DNA from 2 places in the Sporosarcina sp. GW1-11 genome. Region 2 is predicted to be linked to the other one. Evidence: riboswitches for the same ligand, from Rfam matches in the RefSeq annotation. Region 2 holds a riboswitch; the other holds the start of a gene.
The links. Region 2 has a riboswitch for lysine ahead of dapA (4-hydroxy-tetrahydrodipicolinate synthase). Riboswitches for the same ligand answer to the same signal wherever they lie in the genome.
Positions count from the first base shown of each region.

Region 1: linked by a shared signal. The riboswitch ahead of ORD22_RS11880 (Na+/H+ antiporter NhaC family protein) and the one ahead of dapA (4-hydroxy-tetrahydrodipicolinate synthase) in region 2 are both predicted to bind lysine.

Region 1 is NZ_JAPMIW010000020.1:13,906-18,341, reverse strand. Features, by position in the region: gene ORD22_RS11885 (sodium-dependent transporter) at 1-482, opposite strand, end outside; gene ORD22_RS11880 (Na+/H+ antiporter NhaC family protein) at 648-2,216, opposite strand; lysine riboswitch at 2,359-2,533, opposite strand; gene yunB (sporulation protein YunB) at 2,590-3,357, opposite strand; gene ORD22_RS11870 (bifunctional metallophosphatase/5'-nucleotidase) at 3,407-4,436, opposite strand, start outside.
Region 2 is NZ_JAPMIW010000014.1:67,384-71,819, forward strand. Features, by position in the region: gene ORD22_RS10285 (DUF2254 domain-containing protein) at 1-662, opposite strand, end outside; gene ORD22_RS10290 (winged helix-turn-helix transcriptional regulator) at 958-1,308, opposite strand; lysine riboswitch at 1,537-1,715, shown strand; gene dapA (4-hydroxy-tetrahydrodipicolinate synthase) at 1,836-2,720, shown strand; gene ORD22_RS10300 (hypothetical protein) at 3,060-3,305, shown strand; gene ORD22_RS10305 (thermonuclease family protein) at 3,308-4,324, shown strand.

The DNA of each region.
Region 1 (4,436 bases), on a different contig from region 2:
CAAATGACCCAAACGAGTAGTAAAGGAAGAGCTACGCCTCCAACTAATCCGCCAACATCTCCTGGATTATCTGCTAATTTTAGGACATCCCCGAAGAAAAAGTCTTGTGGCTTATCGCCCCACGATAAACTAAATGAATAAATCGTGTACTTCATTGCCCATGCAATGATAACCGCGTAGTAAGTAGAAATAACGAAGGATACGAAAATCCCCCACCAACCTAGAAACTCTGTCTTCCTTCCATTTAATCGGAAGAAAGAAAGTGGTGCCGATCCACGATACTTATGACCGATTGTGAACTCCATGATAAGAATAGGTATTCCGGCTGTTAAAAGTGCAAATAAATACGGGATGAAAAATGCGCCGCCGCCATTCTCATATGCAACATACGGAAAGCGCCAAATATTACCTAGTCCGATTGCCGAACCAACTGCAGCCAATATAAAACCGGCTCTCGTTCCCCACTGTGAACGATTTTCCATACACCTTTCTCCTCTCTTTTTGTTATTTTACAAAACTTATCACCATTTTATTTATTCTGACAACTCGAGTTCTGTATATTTAGTATAAACAGGTGATTCATAGATGTCAAAACAAATTTAGACTAAGAATGATGTGCACACCACTCTTAGTCTACTGTTGTAATTTTATATTGTACTGGCTTCGCTTCGTTTTCCTTTTATACTCCAGAACGTAAATAATACTATTAAGACAATAATAACTGCTACTAATCCAATCCACACAGAACCTGTTAACCCAAGAACGAAGTACCCTGTAGTCGCCACACTTGCCGCAACTAATGCATATGGCAATTGAGTCGCTACGTGATCCATATGATTACAGCCTGCTCCTGTAGACGAAAGAATCGTTGTATCTGAAATCGGTGAACAGTGATCGCCAAATACCGCTCCAGCTAGCACCGCTGCTAATGCTGGTAATAATAGCTCTGGTGCCGCGTTCACCATGATCGTACCTGCAATCGGCATCAGTATTCCAAATGAACCCCAAGATGTTCCCGTAGAGAATGCCATCAGCCCAGCTAATATAAAAATCAGGACTGGTAAGAATGCTACTGGAATATTTAATCGTTCCACGGTTTGTGATAAGAATAATCCCGTATCTAGCGTAGCAATTAATTCCGTTAACCCCCATGCGAAAATTAAAATTAGAATCGCTGGCATCATCGCTCTCAATCCGCTAACAAACGCGCGGCCCATCCACGAAGCACTCGCTGTTTCATTATCCTTCATTTGAGCTACATATAATAGCATCGCAAGCAGAGTCGCTGTGACGCCACCTACTACTAATGACTTTGGTACGTCCGTATTTTCGAAAATAGCCCAAATATCGAATACGCCTGCTTCTTTATAGCCTGTGAAAATCATCATACCTAGCGTCACAAAGATTAACGTCACGATCGGCAACACTAAATCACGTACTTTTCCGTGCGTATGTTCAGGAAACTCTTCCTTTAATTGACCTGGAATTTCTTTTGCCGGATCAAATAATTCACCTTCTTTGTTTGCACGATCTTCATGCTTCTTCATTTCAAAGAAGTCATTATTCGTCCAAGCGAAGAAGAATACTATCGATAATGTCGCAATGACGTAGAAATTCATCGGTGCCATCATGATAAACGCCGTCAACGGTGAATAGCTAACCGCTGCGGTTGTTCCTAGAATGATTGCCAATTGTCCAATCAAGAATGCCCCCCAGCTCGAAATCGGTGACACTACACAAATTGGCGCAGATGTAGAATCAATAAAATAGGCCAATTTCGCACGTGAAATCTTGTGTTGATCTGTAATTGGTCGTGCAATCTGTCCGACCGCAAGTGCATTAAAGTAATCATCTACGAAAATCGCAATTCCTAGAATCATCGTCAGCAACTTCGCACCACGTTTCGTCCGAATGCGTGTAACAGCCCAGCGCGCAAATGCCGCACTTCCTCCCGACAAACTAACGAATGCTGTAATCACTCCAAGTAGCAATAAAAATAGCATGATGAATATATTATACGTATTTAGGCCATCATCCCAAAACGAAATTGTCATCGCCGTCCAAACGCCCTTTAATGTTTCTGTTGGGGCAAATTCAGCGATGAGTAAAGCGGCTGTAAGAATCCCAGCGCCTAAAGATAATAACACTCTCCTCGTCACCAACACCATCACAATGGCGACTACAGGAGGTAATATGGAAACCCATGTTCCAATCATAGTAATTCCTCCTTTTTCTAGTTGCAGATTCTATCGAACATGTAAAAAGGTCAAACGAAAGCCGACTCCAACAAGTTGTAACTAACGAGTAGGAGTCGGCTGTGCAGTGCATCTGCATATCATCAATGTGTGCGGATCATCTGGCGGTTGTAGCTCTCCATACATTATCGCTGTATGACAGTGCCATTCCTCTTCGAAATGACCCCAACTTGGGAAGTGGACCCTTCCCAAACTTCGGCATCGCTTCCTTTCACTCGCGGTCTTAGACGTCACTCTCTCGCAAATTACTTATAAACTATGCAGCCTCTACGGTAGTCTCGATATTCTTCTAGTAACAAGTGTAGCAATAATCGACATTGTACACAACACTCATTTACTCCAGATCCTGCAATGGTACTTCGATCTGTGCAGGCAACTGCTCCCCTTTCGAATAAATTTGTGGAACTTTTCCTCTGATTAATCCTATAGCTACTGGAATCCTTTGCTCTACGACACTTTTACTCGTTGCGAGCGGTACGATAATCTGGACATTAACTTGGATAATGACATTGACTTCTACATGTGCATTATTAATACCAAATTCAGTGATTTTCGTATCTACTGTAGCATGGACATCACCGACGACATGGAAGCGAATGGGTATTTTCGGACCTAAATTACCGATCAACGGAATATTCGTCGCTTGCCCGAGTGGAACGAAGAAAACAATTCCTTGACCTTTTGCTGTCATATCAGGGTTATATTCTAACTCTCCAAGTGGTGGTAACATATCTAACTCCCCACCTTCCGCACGTTCTAAATGATCTTCCACTAATTGATGAATTTCAGCCATCACATGACCAATAATATCTGCATTAAACTTCGTTGTGACAGTATCTTTCGAGTCATCCGGCACGTTTTCTATAATGTCATTGACGTCATAAACACTTGTCGAACGCGATTTAATTGCTTGGCTAATGACGTGACTCGCTATTTTCTGTGTTTGTACTTCCGCATATTGTGTATAAATAGGAGTCAGCTGTTTATTGACTATATAAAAAAACAAGGCCACTGCCACAAAAATAGTTGGAATGATAAAACGCAGGATATTTTTCGCCTGACGATTTTTTCTCGGTCGTTGGTGATTAGTATAAAACCGCATAAAAACGCCTCCTGCTTCACTTTATGCGAAGCGGGAGGCGTACATTCTGTTATTCATTGAAATATTTTTTTCCATACCAGCCAAGTATATCACGAATCATTTCGGGCATGATATATTGTTTTGGCGCTTCTTTCAACAGCGGAAAGAAGTAGCCGAATGTGAACATATCAAGTGTTGCGAGTGAATAGTTTTCACCAGGTTTTACTAGCCGATTGCCCGCAAATAATTGTCCTTCATAATTGCGGAATAAATGTTCATGTATCATGCTGCCCATGAACGTTCCACGAAAACCGAGACCTTTAATTTCAAGCTCTGTCCATTTCGGATTGAGTGATTGTTCATAGATTTCTAGTAAATCCGCACCGTCCAATTGTACGATACATGGATTAATCGGATGTGGCAGTAATGAATGTAAACTGCCTTTCGTTACCCAACCTTCGTCTAAACTACCAAGGAAAATCCCCGCATTGAAAAGCGCACAATCGGCTTTCGTATAAGCAAGTAGCGCACGTCCGAAAAATGAAGACAATGGGCTATCTCCTGTTAGACGTTGGGCTAGTGGTGATGGATTATAAAATACCGGCACCTGTAATGCTTGATCACCCGCTGTGATATAGCTGTTGATTTCTTTCACATCTTCTACCGTTCGCTCCATTGTGTCGGTAGGAAATACTTCCGCTTCCATATGGACGACTTGATTTGTTAAGCGATCAATATCCACTCGTATATGCCCAACGTATTGACCGAACTTTCCTGTTGCTGCAATGAGTGTATCATCTGACCATTCACCCGTTTGCAGAAGGTGATGTGTGTGTCCACCTAAAATAATATCTAGTTCAGGACATTCAGCAGCGAGCAGACGATCTTCATTGATACCTAAATGCGACAGACAAACGATAACGTCCACTTCTAGCCGCAACCCGCGAGAAATCTCTCCAATTTCAGCACGGGGTTCCAATACATCCCAGCCCAGTTGACGGTAAAATGCTTTATAGGGCGCAGTAGCCCCGACAAGTCCGATTCTCACGCCATCCGTAGTTTCCATGATTTTGGAAGACTTCGACCAATAAGGCTGCTCC
Region 2 (4,436 bases):
ATATATTGCACATAACCATATGCTGGACTTTGGACTTCTGTAACTCGCGAAAATTGTTGCGACAACGAAGGCTTCTCTGCCATCCAAACGAGTGTATAATCTTGTGTGCCTTTTTTCTCTTTTGCAAGCGTACAAAGCACATCATCTACCAACTCTCGAATTAAGCGACTCACTTGAATCGAAGTACCGACGTTATGAATGAAATAAGCAAAAAATGCTAAACAAGTAACTGCGAATATCACACCGACTGAAGCAGAAATTACTTCGTGCGAAATCACAGCTTTACGCATGAATAGTAAGGATAAAATCGAATAGACGAAGCCGCCCATAAACAATCCAAGCATACGTTGAGTAGACGGTTTATGTAAGAAATTCTGTAGTACTCGCGGTGAAAACTGTGAGGAATACATTGTTAATACGACCATGATCGTAGAAAACGTTACCGTAGTCATCGTTAGTAGCGCTCCTGAAATTGTTCCAAGAATCGTTTGCGCCAAATCTACTGACGTCCGTAAATATGTTGGAATATACGCTTTTACTTCATCGTTGTATGTCGTGTCTATTAGTACCATCCCAATCGCTAAAAAAGAGGCTAGAACAGTATAGACGCTAGGAATGAACCAAATACTCTCCAGTACCTTCGTAATATATCGTTTAAGCATCGCATCGTTCCCCCCTTATTAAAAGATAACTGACTATGAACTACCCGTTATTTCATATAAAGAAACAACCTCTCACTAGTAGTTGGTATATTATCTATTTTATCTAACCTAACTCACCTCTCCAAATATTCCATTTTACGAAAATGTCATTCAACCTAAAAATATTACAATGTCCCTCCAACACATCATTCCAAAGTTACTTTTAAATATCACAACCTGGATTCACGAAGTTTCTAACTAAGCACAAATCTCGCCGTTCAATTACTTGAAGGGCGAGATTTGTCTATAGAGATTTTCATTTTTCTTCCTTGTCATACGATTCTTTTTTTACTGCCCAGTCCATAATTGCTCGAAAGACTTTATTGAATTCATAGCCTAAAGGAGTCAACTCATATTCCACTTTTTTAGGCGTTTCTGTAATGATATACTTTACAACCAGATTTTCTGTTTCCAAATCCTTTAATCGTTCTGACAATAGCCGATCAGAAATCCCGTCAATCGCATGAAGCAATTCGTGATAACGCTTTGGGCCAGCCAATAATTGATAGACAATAATCCCCGTCCAACGTTTCCCAATAAACTCAATCGCACGTCGATACGTTTGACATGACGATTCTGTGCATGACTCTTGTGAGTTGCTGTTCATATGGAAAAACCTCCTCCGTTACTATTCTTTATCTTACCATAAATAAAATGATCGCTTACATTTTTCCGAATTCACTGGAATAAAAGCTATAACGTCCTCCGTGAATCTACATAAAGTAGTCTATTTCTACAATTTTTAAAAGAAGTTTTTCAATTTCCGGTTGCTATTCTGTCAAACAACAGGTAAAGTAGTGGTAATTAAACAATCACTTATTTCGAAAAATTCCGAAGTAAGGATAGAGGCGCAAAAACCATCAGTACACAATCAGAGGATGATGAGATCCTGCGAAGAATGTGGAAAGGGGAATTTGCCGAAGTGGAGAGAGTCTCATTATTCTCAAAGCTGGTTCTGGGCTGAATAAGTACAGGATTGTCATATAGGAAACTATATGGAGGGCTATCTTATGCAGAGAAATAATTTATTATTTCAAAGCAGCAACGAGCCCTCGTTGCTGCTTTTTGCGTTCAATTATCTACCGCCCTCCACCCTCTTATGTTTTTTAATAAAAAGATAGGAAGTGGAGAACAATGAATTTTGGACAAATCGTAACAGCAATGGTAACTCCTTTTAACGAGCAGGGAGACATCGACTTCGAAGCAACACGTCAGTTAATTAATCATTTAATCGCTAATGGATCGGACGCACTTGTCGTTGCAGGTACGACAGGCGAATCACCTACATTAACGAACGGCGAAAAGGTTGAATTATTCCAATTCACCGTAGAAGTAGTCGCTGGCAGAGTTCCCGTAATTGCTGGAACAGGTTCAAACAATACGAGAGAATCTATTGAATTAACAAAGCAAGCTGAACTAGCAGGCGTCGACGGCATCATGCTCGTCACACCTTATTACAATAAACCTTGTCAAGAAGGCTTATACCAACACTTTAAGACCATCGCAGAAACGACTGCTTTACCAGTGATGCTATATAATATTCCAGGACGCAGTGCTATCAACATGGAGCCAGATACAATTATTCGTCTTGCTGACGTACCAAACATCGTCACAGTAAAAGAAGCTAGCGGTAATCTCGATGCAATGGCTGAAATTATCGAACGCGCGCCTGAAGGCTTTTCTTTATACAGCGGTGATGACGGACTTACACTTCCTGTACTCGCAATTGGCGGCGCGGGAGTCGTTTCCGTTTCCGCACACGTGGTTGGTAACGAAATGCAGTCGATGATCAATAACTTTAAAAACGGTAATCTTGCGCAAGCTGCTAAAGAACACCGTCAATTATTGCCGATTATTAAAGCTATGTTTGCTGCACCGAATCCATCCCCTGTTAAAGCTGCTTTGAATTTGCAAGGGGTAGCGGTTGGCGGTGTACGTTTGCCAATTATTGCTTTACCGGAGGATCAGATAGAAGCTTTGAAATTGGTATTGCCTTTGAGTAAGGAAGTTAGTTTTTAAGATTTCATAAATTAAAAGGTCCTGATTTTATTTTTTTAATAAAATTAGGACCTTTTATAATGGTGAGGATAACTATTCAGACTATTATTCTTGTGCCCGATAAAAAAGTATTCTTCGTTCTCTTCATTTAAATGAATAAATTCATAATTCCAAACTTAGAATTTAATCCCTTCTAAAAAAATTGTAAAATCCAGTTCAACGGCCTCTTCGATTTTGTATATAGAGCTCTTTTTTAGGAGGATACATCTTTTCTAATTTTTTCCGTATCATCGGACTGCTAGCAAGTAAAACGCTAGTATAAATTCCGTGGTAAGATAGACGGTAACAGGAGGTCCAGTTATGAAAATAATCGCAGTACTTTCATTGTTTTTCGGAGTCATTCTAACCATTGTCGGCATGCTCCCTTTCATCTTCCCCCATCCAGTTTGTGATGGATGTCAGAATTCAGGCCCCGAAAACTTTTGGGAATTGATTCTGATGCTTTCCTATGACGGAAAGAGATGGTATTTGATTGGTGGACTTGCTTTTTTATTGCTTGTTGCTTCCTTGTTGAGCAACTATAGAATAAATGATTCGGAGGAATAAATATGGGGTTGTTTTTAGCTGGAATCGGCTTTATTTCAATTATTATAGGATTTATAGGGTTTGTTATTTTATTCATTATGAAAAAGCCTAAGAAGGCCGCTGTCATACTAGTAGTGGTAGGTATCGTACTGTTTATAATTGGTGCAATCATTACCCCACTAGATGAACTTGGGGAACAAGATCAACCTGAGGAAGCAGTAGAAGGTCAAAAGAACGTGATTGAAACAGAGAAACAAGAAACAACGCCGGTTATTTTACCAGCCAGTATTGAGAAGACAGTACAAGAAGCCAAACCTGTCGTAGAACAACCAACAGCAGTAGATCCACCCACAAAGTCGAGTGGTACAACCAATTTACTTGCAGTGACACTCGTACAGATTATTGACGGCGATACGATCAAAATTATGTACAACGGAAAAGAGCAAAACGTTCGATATTTATTGATCGACACACCTGAAACGAATCATCCACAACTAGGCAAGCAGCCATTTGGGGATGAAGCAAAGCAACGAAATATTGAGTTAATACATAGCGGTAAGTTAGAAATCGAATTCGATATAGGACAGCGCTACGACAAGTATGACCGTCTACTTGCTTATATTTATGTAGATGGGAAAAGCGTTCAAGAGACATTACTAGAAGAAGGATTAGCGCGCGTTGCATATGTCTATCCACCGAACATACGATATTTAGACACGTATGAAAAAGCACAAGCAAAAGCTAAAGAACAAAAGCTTGGTATTTGGTCCATAGAAAATTATGCAACGGATACTGGATTTAATACAGATAAAGTAGCGAATGAAAAACCGGTTACGCCGAAAGCAGAAAAAACCACTCCGGAACGAGCAGCCCCTGTTCAACAACCTGTCGTTGCACCTGTGCCTCAAGCTATTGAAACAGAATGGTTCCAGAATTGTACTGAGCTTAGAAAGAAATATCCTAATGGAGTTCCAGCAGGTCATCCTGCGTATCAATCCAAGATGGATCGTGACGGCGATAACTTTGCGTGTGAGCAATGATTTACTAGAATGAAAAAGCGAGGAAAAGCTATGGTGCATAGTCTTTCCTCGCTTTATCTCTGTGGCATAAATTCATGGCCTATCATCTTATTAAAAATGTCTTTGTGAGAAA